2 linked regions of the Jilunia laotingensis genome follow. The protein of the gene in region 1 binds, or shares a complex with, the protein of each later gene. Links are inferred from orthologs where the notes say so. Each region holds a gene or a part of one and is shown on either strand. Other genes may lie near its edges.

Region 1 (5,475 bases):
ATACCAAACCTAAGGCGACTCAACCTGTCACTGATTATGGCCGAATACAGCCACAGGCAACCGAATTGGAAGAAGCGGTATTGGGTGCTTTGATGATTGAGAAAGATGCTTATTCATTAGTGAGTGAGATCCTTCGTCCGGAATCTTTTTATGAGCATCGTCATCAGTTGATTTATGCTGCAATCACCGATCTTGCAGTTAACCAGAAGCCGGTGGATATCCTGACTGTAAAGGAGCAACTTGCTAAAAGAGGGGAGTTGAAGGAGGTAGGCGGACCTTTTTATATTACTCAGTTGAGTAGTAAAGTAGCTTCTTCCGCCCATATCGAATATCATGCCCGCATTATCGCGCAGAAATATTTGGCACGCGAACTCATCACCTTTACCAGTGGAATCCAGAGTAAAGCATTTGACGAGACACTCGATGTCGATGATCTGATGCAGGAGGCGGAAGGTAAGCTTTTTGAAATATCCCAGCGGAATCTGAAGAAAGATTATACGCAGATCAACCCTGTGATTAGCGAAGCGTATCAATTGATTCAGAAAGCTGCTGCACGGACGGATGGTTTGAGTGGTTTGGAGAGTGGTTATACCAAATTGGATAAGATGACTGCCGGTTGGCAGAATTCCGACCTCATTATTATTGCTGCCCGGCCTGCGATGGGTAAAACGGCCTTCGTGCTTTCTATGGCAAGGAACATTGCTGTTAACTTTCGTAATCCGGTTGCGTTGTTCTCTCTTGAAATGAGTAACGTGCAGTTGGTCAATCGTCTGATTTCAAATGTATGCGAGATTCCAAGTGAGAAAATAAAGAGTGGACAGCTTGCGGCATACGAGTGGCAGCAACTCGACTATAAGCTGAAAGACTTGATAGATGCTCCGCTCTATGTAGACGATACACCCTCTCTGTCTGTATTCGAACTTCGTACGAAGGCACGCCGTTTGGTTCGCGAACACAATGTGAAGATCATAATTATTGACTACCTCCAGTTGATGAATGCCAGTGGGATGGCTTTTGGCAGTCGTCAGGAAGAGGTTAGTACCATCTCGCGTTCGTTGAAAGGGCTTGCCAAAGAATTGAATATTCCTATTATTGCCTTGTCCCAGTTGAATCGTGGTGTCGAGAATCGTGAAGGCATAGAAGGAAAACGTCCCCAATTGAGTGATCTTCGTGAATCCGGTGCTATCGAACAGGATGCCGATATGGTCTGTTTTATTCATCGACCGGAATACTACAAGATCTATCAGGATGATCATGGGAATGACTTGCGGGGCATGGCTGAGATCATTATTGCAAAACACCGTAATGGTGCGGTGGGAGACGTGCTTCTCCGGTTCAAAGGAGAATATACCCGTTTCCAGAATCCGGAAGACGATATGGTGATTCCTACTCCCGATGAAGGAGCCATCCTTGGTTCGCGAATGAATTCTTCACCCGCAAGTGTGCCTCCACCGGCTCCCGATTTTATTCCTCAGGGAGGGAATCCTTTTGGAGGAAGCAGTGAAGGGCCGTTGCCTTTTTAATAGAAAATAGATTATACGATTCGTAACAAGTGATATTGATGAAAATGACCGGTGCTAATTCCTATGCGGATTCGTGTCGGCTTTTTCTATTTGGTTAATTTTCTACCTATTAATTCCCCGCCAACCAAAAAATCTTATTAACTTTGCGAGTCTTTTTTGAGAAACAATAAAAACTTAATGATATGAATATCTCTTATAATTGGCTGAAAGAGTATGTTAACTTCGATCTGACACCTGATGAAGTGGCTGCTGCGCTTACTTCCATCGGACTGGAAACGGGAGGCGTGGAAGAAGTTCAAACCATTAAAGGTGGTCTGGAAGGTCTGGTGATCGGTGAAGTTCTGACTTGTGTGGAACATCCTAATTCAGACCATTTGCACATCACAACTGTAAATTTGGGAAATGGCGAACCTACTCAAATCGTTTGTGGCGCACCGAATGTTGCTGCCGGACAAAAAGTAGTTGTTGCCACATTGGGCACGAAACTTTACGATGGGGATGAATGTTTTACGATTAAAAAGTCGAAGATTCGCGGTGTTGAATCTATAGGAATGATTTGTGCGGAAGATGAAATCGGTATCGGAACTTCTCATGATGGAATCATCGTATTGCCGGAAAATGCCATCCCGGGCACTTTAGCCAAAGATTATTATAACGTAAAGAGTGATTATGTCCTTGAGGTGGATATTACTCCGAACCGTGCAGATGCATGCTCACATTACGGAGTAGCTCGTGATTTATACGCATATCTTATCCAAAATGGTTACCAGGCAACATTAAATCGTCCGTCAGTAGATCGTTTTACGGTAGAAAACCATGATCTTGACATCAGTGTAACGGTAGAAAATAGTGAAGCATGTCCGCGTTATGCCGGTGTGACGGTAAAAGGGGTTACAGTAAAGGAAAGTCCCGAATGGTTGCAGAATAAACTTCGTATTATTGGTTTGCGTCCTATTAATAATGTGGTAGATATCACTAATTATATAGTACATGCTTTTGGTCAACCGTTGCATTGTTTTGATGCTGATAAAATCAAAGGAGGCGAGGTTGTTGTGAAAACGATGTCGGAGGGTAGCCCGTTTGTCACTTTGGACGGTGTAGAACGCAAATTGAATGAACGTGACTTAATGATTTGCAACAAAGAAGAAGCGATGTGTATCGCAGGTGTATTTGGCGGATTAGATTCAGGTTCTACGGAAACTACTACGAATGTATTTATAGAAAGTGCTTATTTCCATCCGACATGGGTACGTAAGACAGCTCGTCGTCATGGCCTCAATACAGATGCTTCTTTCCGTTTCGAGAGAGGCATAGATCCTAATGCAACCATCTATTGTCTGAAATTGGCAGCCATGATGGTTAAAGAATTGGCAGGCGGAACCATTTCGAGTGAAATAAAGGATATTTGTGTGGCACCTGCTCAGGATTTTGTTGTTGAACTGTCTTATGAAAAGGTGCATTCATTGGTTGGAAAAGTGATTCCGGTCGAGACGATTAAAAGCATCGTAACCAGTCTGGAAATGAAAATTCTGAATGAAACAACCGAAGGACTCACTCTTGCGATCCCTCCGTACCGTGTAGATGTACAGCGCGATTGTGATGTGATTGAAGATATCTTACGTATTTACGGATATAATAATGTAGAAATTCCGACTACTTTGAAATCAAGCTTGACAACGAAAGGGGAGTCTGATAAATCTAATAAATTGCAGAATTTGATTGCCGAACAATTGGTAGGCTGTGGTTTTAATGAAATTTTGAACAACTCATTGACTCGTGCGGCGTATTATGACGGATTGGAATCGTATCCCTCCAATCATTTGGTAATGCTGATGAATCCATTAAGTGCAGATTTGAATTGTATGCGCCAAACCTTGTTGTTTGGCGGTCTTGGAAGTATTGCACATAACACAAATCGGAAGAATGCCGATTTGAAATTCTTCGAATTCGGTAATTGCTATTATTTCGATGCGGATAAGAAGAATCCGGAAAAGGTACTTGCCGCATATTCGGAAGATTATCATCTCGGATTATGGGTTACCGGCAAGAAAGTTTCTAATTCATGGGCACATCCTGATGAAAATAGTTCAGTGTATGAATTGAAGGCGTATGTTGAAAACATAATGAAACGCCTTGGGCTGGATTTGCATAATCTGGTAACAGGCAATCTTTCTGATGATATTTTTGCAACAGCACTTTATATGAATACGAAAGGTGGAAAACGTCTGGCTACATTTGGAGTGGTATCCAAGAAGTTATTAAAGGCATTTGATATCGATAATGAAGTGTATTATGCCGATCTGAACTGGAAAGAATTAATGAAAGCGATCCGTTCGGTGAAAATAAGCTACAAGGAAATATCTAAATTCCCTGCCGTAAAACGTGACTTGGCTCTACTGCTTGATAAGAATATCCAGTTTGCCGAAATTGAAAAGATAGCTTATGAGACAGAGAAAAAGCTGCTGAAAGAAGTCGAGCTTTTCGATGTGTACGAAGGCAAGAACCTTGAAGCAGGTAAGAAATCTTATGCAGTCAGCTTTTTGTTGCAAGATGAAACGCAGACATTGAATGATAAGATGATTGATAAGATCATGTCGAAATTAGTGAAGAACCTGGAAGATAAGCTGGGTGCAAAACTGAGATAGCATCTTAAGACATACTTGAAAATTAAAATTTAACAATAAAACTATAAACCAATGGGAAGAGCATTCGAATATAGAAAAGCTACCAAGCTGAAAAGATGGGGTAACATGGCTCGTACATTTACGAGAATAGGTAAGCAAATTGCTATTGCTGTGAAAGCAGGAGGACCGGACCCTGAGAATAATCCGCACTTGCGTGCTGTGGTTGCCACTGCAAAACGCGAGAACATGCCCAAGGATAACGTAGAACGCGCTATCAAGAATGCAATGGGCAAAGACCAGAAAGACTATAAAGAGATGAATTATGAAGGATACGGACCTTTTGGAATTGCTGTATTCGTAGAAACCGCAACGGACAACACGACCCGTACGGTGGCTAATGTACGTAGCATATTCAATAAATTCGGGGGCTCGTTAGGTACATCCGGCAGTCTTGATTTCATGTTCTCTTGGAAGTCAATGTTTACCATCACCAAGAAAGAGGGGTTGGAGATGGATGATCTGATTCTTGAATTAATAGATTATGGAGTAGAGGATGAGTATGATGAGGATGAAGATGAAGTAACGATCTATGGTGATCCTAAATCATTCGCCCAAATTCAGAAATATCTGGAAGATAATGGCTTTGAAGTGAAAGGTGCCGAATTTACTCGTATTCCAAATGACGAGAAAGATGTGACGGAAGAACAACGCACTACCATCGATAAAATGGTGGAACGTTTGGAAGAGGACGAGGATGTTCAGAATGTTTATACAAACATGAAGCCGGCCCAAGACGAAGAATAATGAAAAATATCTATAAAACTCATGGCACGTGTAGCTCATGTATCGAAATCGATGTAGAGGATGGTATTCTGAAAGAGGTAGCTTACTGGGGTGGATGCAATGGTAATTTGCAAGGAATTTCTCGGTTGGTAACGGGGATGAAAGTGGAAGAGGTAATTGCAAAACTGGAAGGTATTCAGTGTGGTACTCGCTCGACTTCTTGTCCAGATCAGCTTTGCCGGGCATTACACGACATGGGGTATTAAGATTCGATCTTATAAACAATAACGGAGACATTTTTAAAAGTGTCTCTGTTATTGTTTATAAGAATTTTATTATTGATACATATCAGGAGTTACTTTTACACTAAAGAGCTTTTGTTGAGTTTTCTCTGAGAAATAAATGTAAAGCATAGTCACTTTTGCTTCTCTATATATTTTTAATTCATTGGTCGATTTAATAATACCAGGAAGTTTTTCTTCCATTTGCTTCTGAGTAGCTTCTACTGCACTTGGATCATCCGCAGCACCGCTAAGTGTATAATA
Region 2 (5,648 bases), 550 kb from region 1 along the record:
GACTTGCAATTGTACTGCACTTGGATAATCAATAATCATTCCATCTATTTGTTCTGTAACAAATGCTGCATTTCGGTCGTTAGCAGAATTAAAGCAGATAAAATCAATGTTTACTCCCAATGAATCATAAATACCTTTTTTCTTGGCTACATAAAATGGGAAACTCTCCAGAGTGGGCATAATACCTAAAGTAATAGATTGTAAATCTTCGTTTGAAATTGAAGAATCAGGCTTCTCTTTGCCATTGCTGCAAGCAGACAAGAGAACGGTTAATAGGCCGAATATTGGTAACAGGTTTTTCATATAACCTATATAAATGAAGAAGAGTCAAAAGTTTTTTAAGAAATCACCCTCGTTACATAATTGTAGCGAGGGTGAAATTGTATTTGTGAGGTTTTTGACACGACCTCTTCAGTGTCATAGCTATTTCTTTATTATTCTTCAATGGCGGCAATGCCCGGAAGAACTTTTCCTTCGATTGCTTCAAGTAATGCACCGCCTCCGGTAGAAACATATGATACACCGTCTGCCAATCCGAACTTGTTGACACAAGCCACAGAGTCACCACCTCCTACAAGTGAGAAAGCACCGTTTTTAGTCGCTTCAACGATAGCTTCACCTACTGAACGTGAACCGTGAGTGAAGTTTTCGAATTCGAATACACCTGTCGGGCCATTCCATAAGATTGTTTTGGAATTCTTGATAACGTTGGCGAAGATTTCTTCTGATTTCGGACCTATATCCAAACCTTCCCAGCCATCAGGAATTTCGTTAACAGCACAGAATTTAGTATTGGCATCATTAGAGAAAGAGTCAGCGATCTTAGCATCTACAGCCAGTACCAGGTTTACACCTTTCTCTTTTGCTTTTTTCATCAGTTCGAGAGCCAGATCAAGCTTATCATCTTCTACTATAGACAAACCGATGTGACCACCCTGAGCCTTTGTAAATGTATAAGTCATTCCGCCTGTGATAATCAAGTTATCAACCTTGTTCAGCAGGTTCTCGATGATTTCAATTTTGGAAGAGACTTTAGATCCACCCATGATAGCGGTGAAAGGACGTTTGATATCGTTCAATATTTTGTCTACAGCCTTTACTTCCTTTTCCATCAGATAACCGAACATTTTGTTATCTTTGTCGAAATATTTTGCAATTAAAGCTGTAGAAGCGTGTGCGCGGTGAGCTGTACCGAATGCATCATTTACATAGCAATCAGCGTATGAGGCCAATTTTTTAGTAAATTCTTTCTGACTTTCTTTCACAGCTTTCTTGGCAGCAGCTTTTTCTTCATCTGTTGCGTCTTCTGCGAGTCCTCTCGGTTTGCCTTCTTCTTCAGCATAAAAACGGAGGTTTTCAAGTAACAATACTTCGCCCGGTTGCAGAGCGGCAGCTTTTACAGCAGCTTCTTCACCCATGCAATCGTTGGCAAACTGAACTTCTACACCGAGCAGTTCGGATACATGTTTAACGATATGTTTCAGAGAGAATTTATCGGCAACACCTTTCGGACGTCCCAGGTGAGAACCGATAATCACACTACCACCGTCTGCCAGAATCTTTTTCAGAGTAGGAAGAGCTGCGCGAATACGAGTGTCATCAGTAATGTTGAAGTTTTCGTCCAAGGGCACGTTGAAATCAACGCGAACGAATGCCTTTTTACCAGCAAAGTTGAATTTGTCAATTGTCATAATACTCTATTTATTTAAAAATGTTAATCCTTATGTCCTGTTTAAATTTTACTTTCGAAGAATTTAGTCCGCTTTCTTCTGTCTTCCTTTAGAAAAAGGACTCTCAAAAGAATGATGAACAATATGATAACAGGTTCTTACTTTTTTGATTGCCGCAAAGTTACTATTTATTTCTTTTTTTTGCTACGAAATCGTTATTTATTCTTTCTCTTTGCTTTGTCTTTTGTTACTTTATACTTATCACAGTAATATTTGCACAACATTTGCAAACCGCAAGTATCACATTTGGGAGTACGTGACTGGCAAACATATCGGCCATGAAGTATCAGCCAATGATGAGCTATGGGAATCAGTTCTTCGGGAATGTTTTTCGTTAATTCTTTTTCTACACTGAACGGAGTAGTGCATTTATCGTCCACTAATCCCAAACGGTGACTGACGCGGAATACATGTGTGTCTACCGCCATGGCAGCCTTGTTGAATACAACGGACTGGATTACATTAGCAGTTTTCCGTCCGACTCCCGGCAGCTTTATCAGTTCTTCCAATGTTCCGGGCACTTCACTATTGAAATCTTTTACCAACATTTGAGCCATGCCTACCAAGTGTTTTGCTTTGTTATTGGGATAGGACACACTGCGAATGTATTCGAATACCACTTCCGGTGTACTGGCTGCCAAAGCTTCCGGAGTAGGGAAGTCCCTGTAAAGCGGTGGGGTAATAATATTCACTCGCTTGTCTGTACATTGCGCGGAAAGGATAACAGCTATCAGTAATTCGAATGGGTTGTTGTAATGGAGTTCCGTTTCGGCAATAGGTACATTTTCTTGAAACCAAGCAATTATTTTCTCAAAACGTTCTTTCTTTCTCATCGTAATTTGTTTTTATGATAGTGAGGAGCAACTCTTAGGTTAAAATAAAAGATAGAAACTACCGTTAGACAGGCACCGAACAGGTAGGCCATGTCGAAAGTGCTGATCTCGGCAATGAATCCTCCGGTCAGCATACCGATGCCGATTCCTACGTCCCAAGAAGTCAGGTAGGTTGAAGTCGCAGTTCCGCGCTGGCTGTTAGGAGCGAGGTTTACGAACAGCGTATTGTAGGCCGGAAACATGATTCCAAATCCTATTCCGAGTGATAGGGCTATTACGAAAAACAATACGGTGCATACTGTGATATCCCATTGAACAATATATACGCAGGCTGCTAACAAGAAAAAAGTGAAAACAACAATATACAATCCGGCAGAGATAACCTGTGTTATTTTTCCTTTGTCAACCAATTTACCGGAAAAGATTCGTGAAATAGCCATTCCGACTGCCATAAAAGTGAAGAAGAATCCTGTTTGCGCATTAATTCCAATTTGGCGTGAATACATGGCTACATAGTTGGTAGTCATTCCATAAGGAATAGAGAGCAGTAAAAGGCTGATTCCCGCTGGTATTCCTTTTAATAAAATGAAACGATCCAATGATATCGGTTCTCGTTTGACAGGAGGTTTATAGGATGTTCTCACTAGGCTTGCAGACAAAAAACCGAGTATGCAGGATATAAGCGAACAGCTAAATATCATTGTAAATGACATCTCTGCATCGTGCATAAAAAGCCCGGTCATCGGACCGATGGACATAGCTGTATTATTTGTCAGTCCGTAATACCCCAATCCCTCCCCGCGCCTTGATGAAGGCATGATGTCGATCACGACAGTATTTCCTCCTACCGTTACCATCCCAAAAGAGACCCCGTGGATAATACGGAATATTATAAATAAGGTGAGGCTTCCGGCTACGATATAACCTGCGAAAATACTGGTAAATATGAAATAAGAAAGCAGATAAAGTGGTTTTCGTGCAAAAGAATCGAGCAGATAACCGGAGAATGGGCGGATGCATAGTGCTGCGATAGTATAACAGGATAATATAATTCCGATAGTGGAGTTCCCGGCACGAAAAACTTCCGACAGATAGAAAGGCAATACCGGAATCAATAGCCAGAAACCGAAATACAGCAGAAAATTGGCCGCTAATATGAAGCAGTAACTGGGTGTGGCAAGTCTGTCTTTCATTTTATTTAGTTGAAAATTGAAGGTTGAAAGCTGAAAGTTGAAAATGAAGAATTACTGCATGGTAATTCTCTATTTCCAACTTTCCATTTCCAACTCTTTTAGTAGGCTGCCTCGAATTCTTTTAAGAACCGTGTATCGTTTTCCGAGAACATGCGTAAATCTTTCACTTGATATTTCAAGTTAGTGATTCGCTCGATACCCATTCCAAGAGCATAACCACTGTATATTTTGCTATCTATTCCGTTAGCATCGAGTACGTTCAGGTCGACCATGCCACATCCTAGAATTTCTACCCAACCGGTATGTTTACAAAACGGACAGCCTTTTCCACCGCAGATATTGCAGCTGATGTCCATTTCTGCGCTTGGCTCAGTAAATGGGAAATAAGACGGGCGCAAACGAATTTTTGTATCAGCACCGAACATTTCTTTGGCAAAGAGCAACAGTACTTGTTTCAAGTCAGTGAATGATACATTTTGATCCACATACAAAGCTTCGACTTGGTGGAAGAAGCAGTGGGCACGATAGCTGATGGCTTCATTACGGTAAACACGTCCCGGACAGATGATGCGGATAGGAGGTTGAGAAACTTCCATTACACGACTTTGCACAGAGGAAGTATGCGTACGCAACAAAATATCCGGATGTGATTCGATGAAGAACGTGTCCTGCATATCACGTGCCGGGTGATCTTCGGCAAAGTTAAGTGCGGAAAACACGTGCCAGTCATCTTCTATTTCAGGTCCTTCGGCAATACTGAATCCCAAGCGGGCAAAGATATCTATGATTTCATTCTTAACGATAGAAAGTGGATGACGTGTACCCAATTCTACAGGATATGCAGAACGGGTGAGGTCGAGTTCACATGCACCGTTATCTTGATTGTCGAATTGCTCTTTCAGCGTGTTGATTTTCTCTTGTGCTTTTGTTTTCAATTCGTTCAATCTCATGCCGACTTCCTTTTTTTGGTCTGCCGCTACATTGCGAAAATCTGCCATAAGTTCATTAATGGCTCCTTTTTTACTGAGATATTTGATGCGTAGAGCTTCAAGCTCGTCTGCACTGGCAGCTTTCAGTGCTTCAACTTCTTCAAGGAGTTGGTTAATCTTAGCTATCATATTTCTGGTTTATTATTATATTCAGATAAAACGTTGCAAAGATAGTGGTTTTTATCATAATTTGCTTCTCTTATTAGGTATTGTTTTTGTGAGTATGTAGGTATTAAAAAGTGCCTAACTTGTTTAATGTGTTAATGAATGCATCGTACATGTTAAGCTATGTTGTATTTTAGGCGAAAGCATTCGATATATTTGCAGGTGTCGTGAAAGTCTGTATCTTTGCAATGTGTTTTTCATAGTATTAGATTTAAGGTTAACAAAGATTGGCTGTCTGGGATAGATAGCCTTTTTTTTTGTTAACCTTTCTCTTTTTGTTCTGATCCGGGATTAATATAAAAACGGATCGGGATCACTTTGGTCTGTATAAATCCGGGAAGGATAAAAATAAAAAAATGATGCCTGTATTCAGGCATCATTTTTCTTATCATTATTATCTTCATCTTCAAGTGGTGGAGAAACCGGATTTATATCTGTATTTGATTTGTTTGCTTTTATAGCGGCTTTGATAAGTACAAATACAGTGATTGCTATGACTATTGCTATTATTATTTTCATAATAGGTCTGATTTTATAATTTTTATAGTTGTTGAATTGATAGAACACTATAGAAGTTCTTTTGTTTAATTACTAATTATTGATTTATAATAATTTGTTGAACGATATCGGACGTAATAGCGAAAAGTGGGAAATAAAAAAAGATGCCTTGACTAAAGCATCTTTTTTATTGTAGAGCGTACGGGATTCGCCCCCGTGAAATTATACCACTATAAATTA

What was found.
Region 2: the proteins of pheT (region 1) and pheS are in contact, whole or in part, in a crystal structure (PDB 6P24), measured with the Escherichia coli proteins. The link is inferred for Jilunia laotingensis from one-to-one orthologs.

What each region holds. Positions count from the first base shown.
Region 1 is NZ_JACRTF010000001.1:3,511,686-3,517,160, forward strand. Bases 1,404-4,436 are described here. They hold pheT (phenylalanine--tRNA ligase subunit beta), read left to right. Parts: upstream 1,404-1,705; coding sequence 1,706-4,168; downstream 4,169-4,436. Other genes in these bases: dnaB (replicative DNA helicase), read left to right, coding at 1,404-1,523; H8744_RS13445 (YebC/PmpR family DNA-binding transcriptional regulator), read left to right, coding at 4,220-4,436. Also shown: more of dnaB, read left to right, coding at 1-1,403; more of H8744_RS13445, read left to right, coding at 4,437-4,951; H8744_RS13450 (TIGR03905 family TSCPD domain-containing protein), read left to right, coding at 4,951-5,196; H8744_RS13455 (DUF8479 domain-containing protein), read right to left, coding at 5,266-5,475.
Region 2 is NZ_JACRTF010000001.1:2,958,263-2,963,910, forward strand. What follows is about bases 2,865-5,648. They hold pheS (phenylalanine--tRNA ligase subunit alpha), read right to left. Parts: upstream 4,875-5,648; coding sequence 3,855-4,874; downstream 2,865-3,854. Other genes in these bases: H8744_RS11185 (MFS transporter), read right to left, coding at 2,865-3,756; H8744_RS11195 (hypothetical protein), read right to left, coding at 5,280-5,429. Also shown: H8744_RS11170 (ABC transporter substrate-binding protein), read right to left, coding at 1-303; H8744_RS11175 (phosphoglycerate kinase), read right to left, coding at 435-1,694; nth (endonuclease III), read right to left, coding at 1,886-2,563; more of H8744_RS11185, read right to left, coding at 2,560-2,864.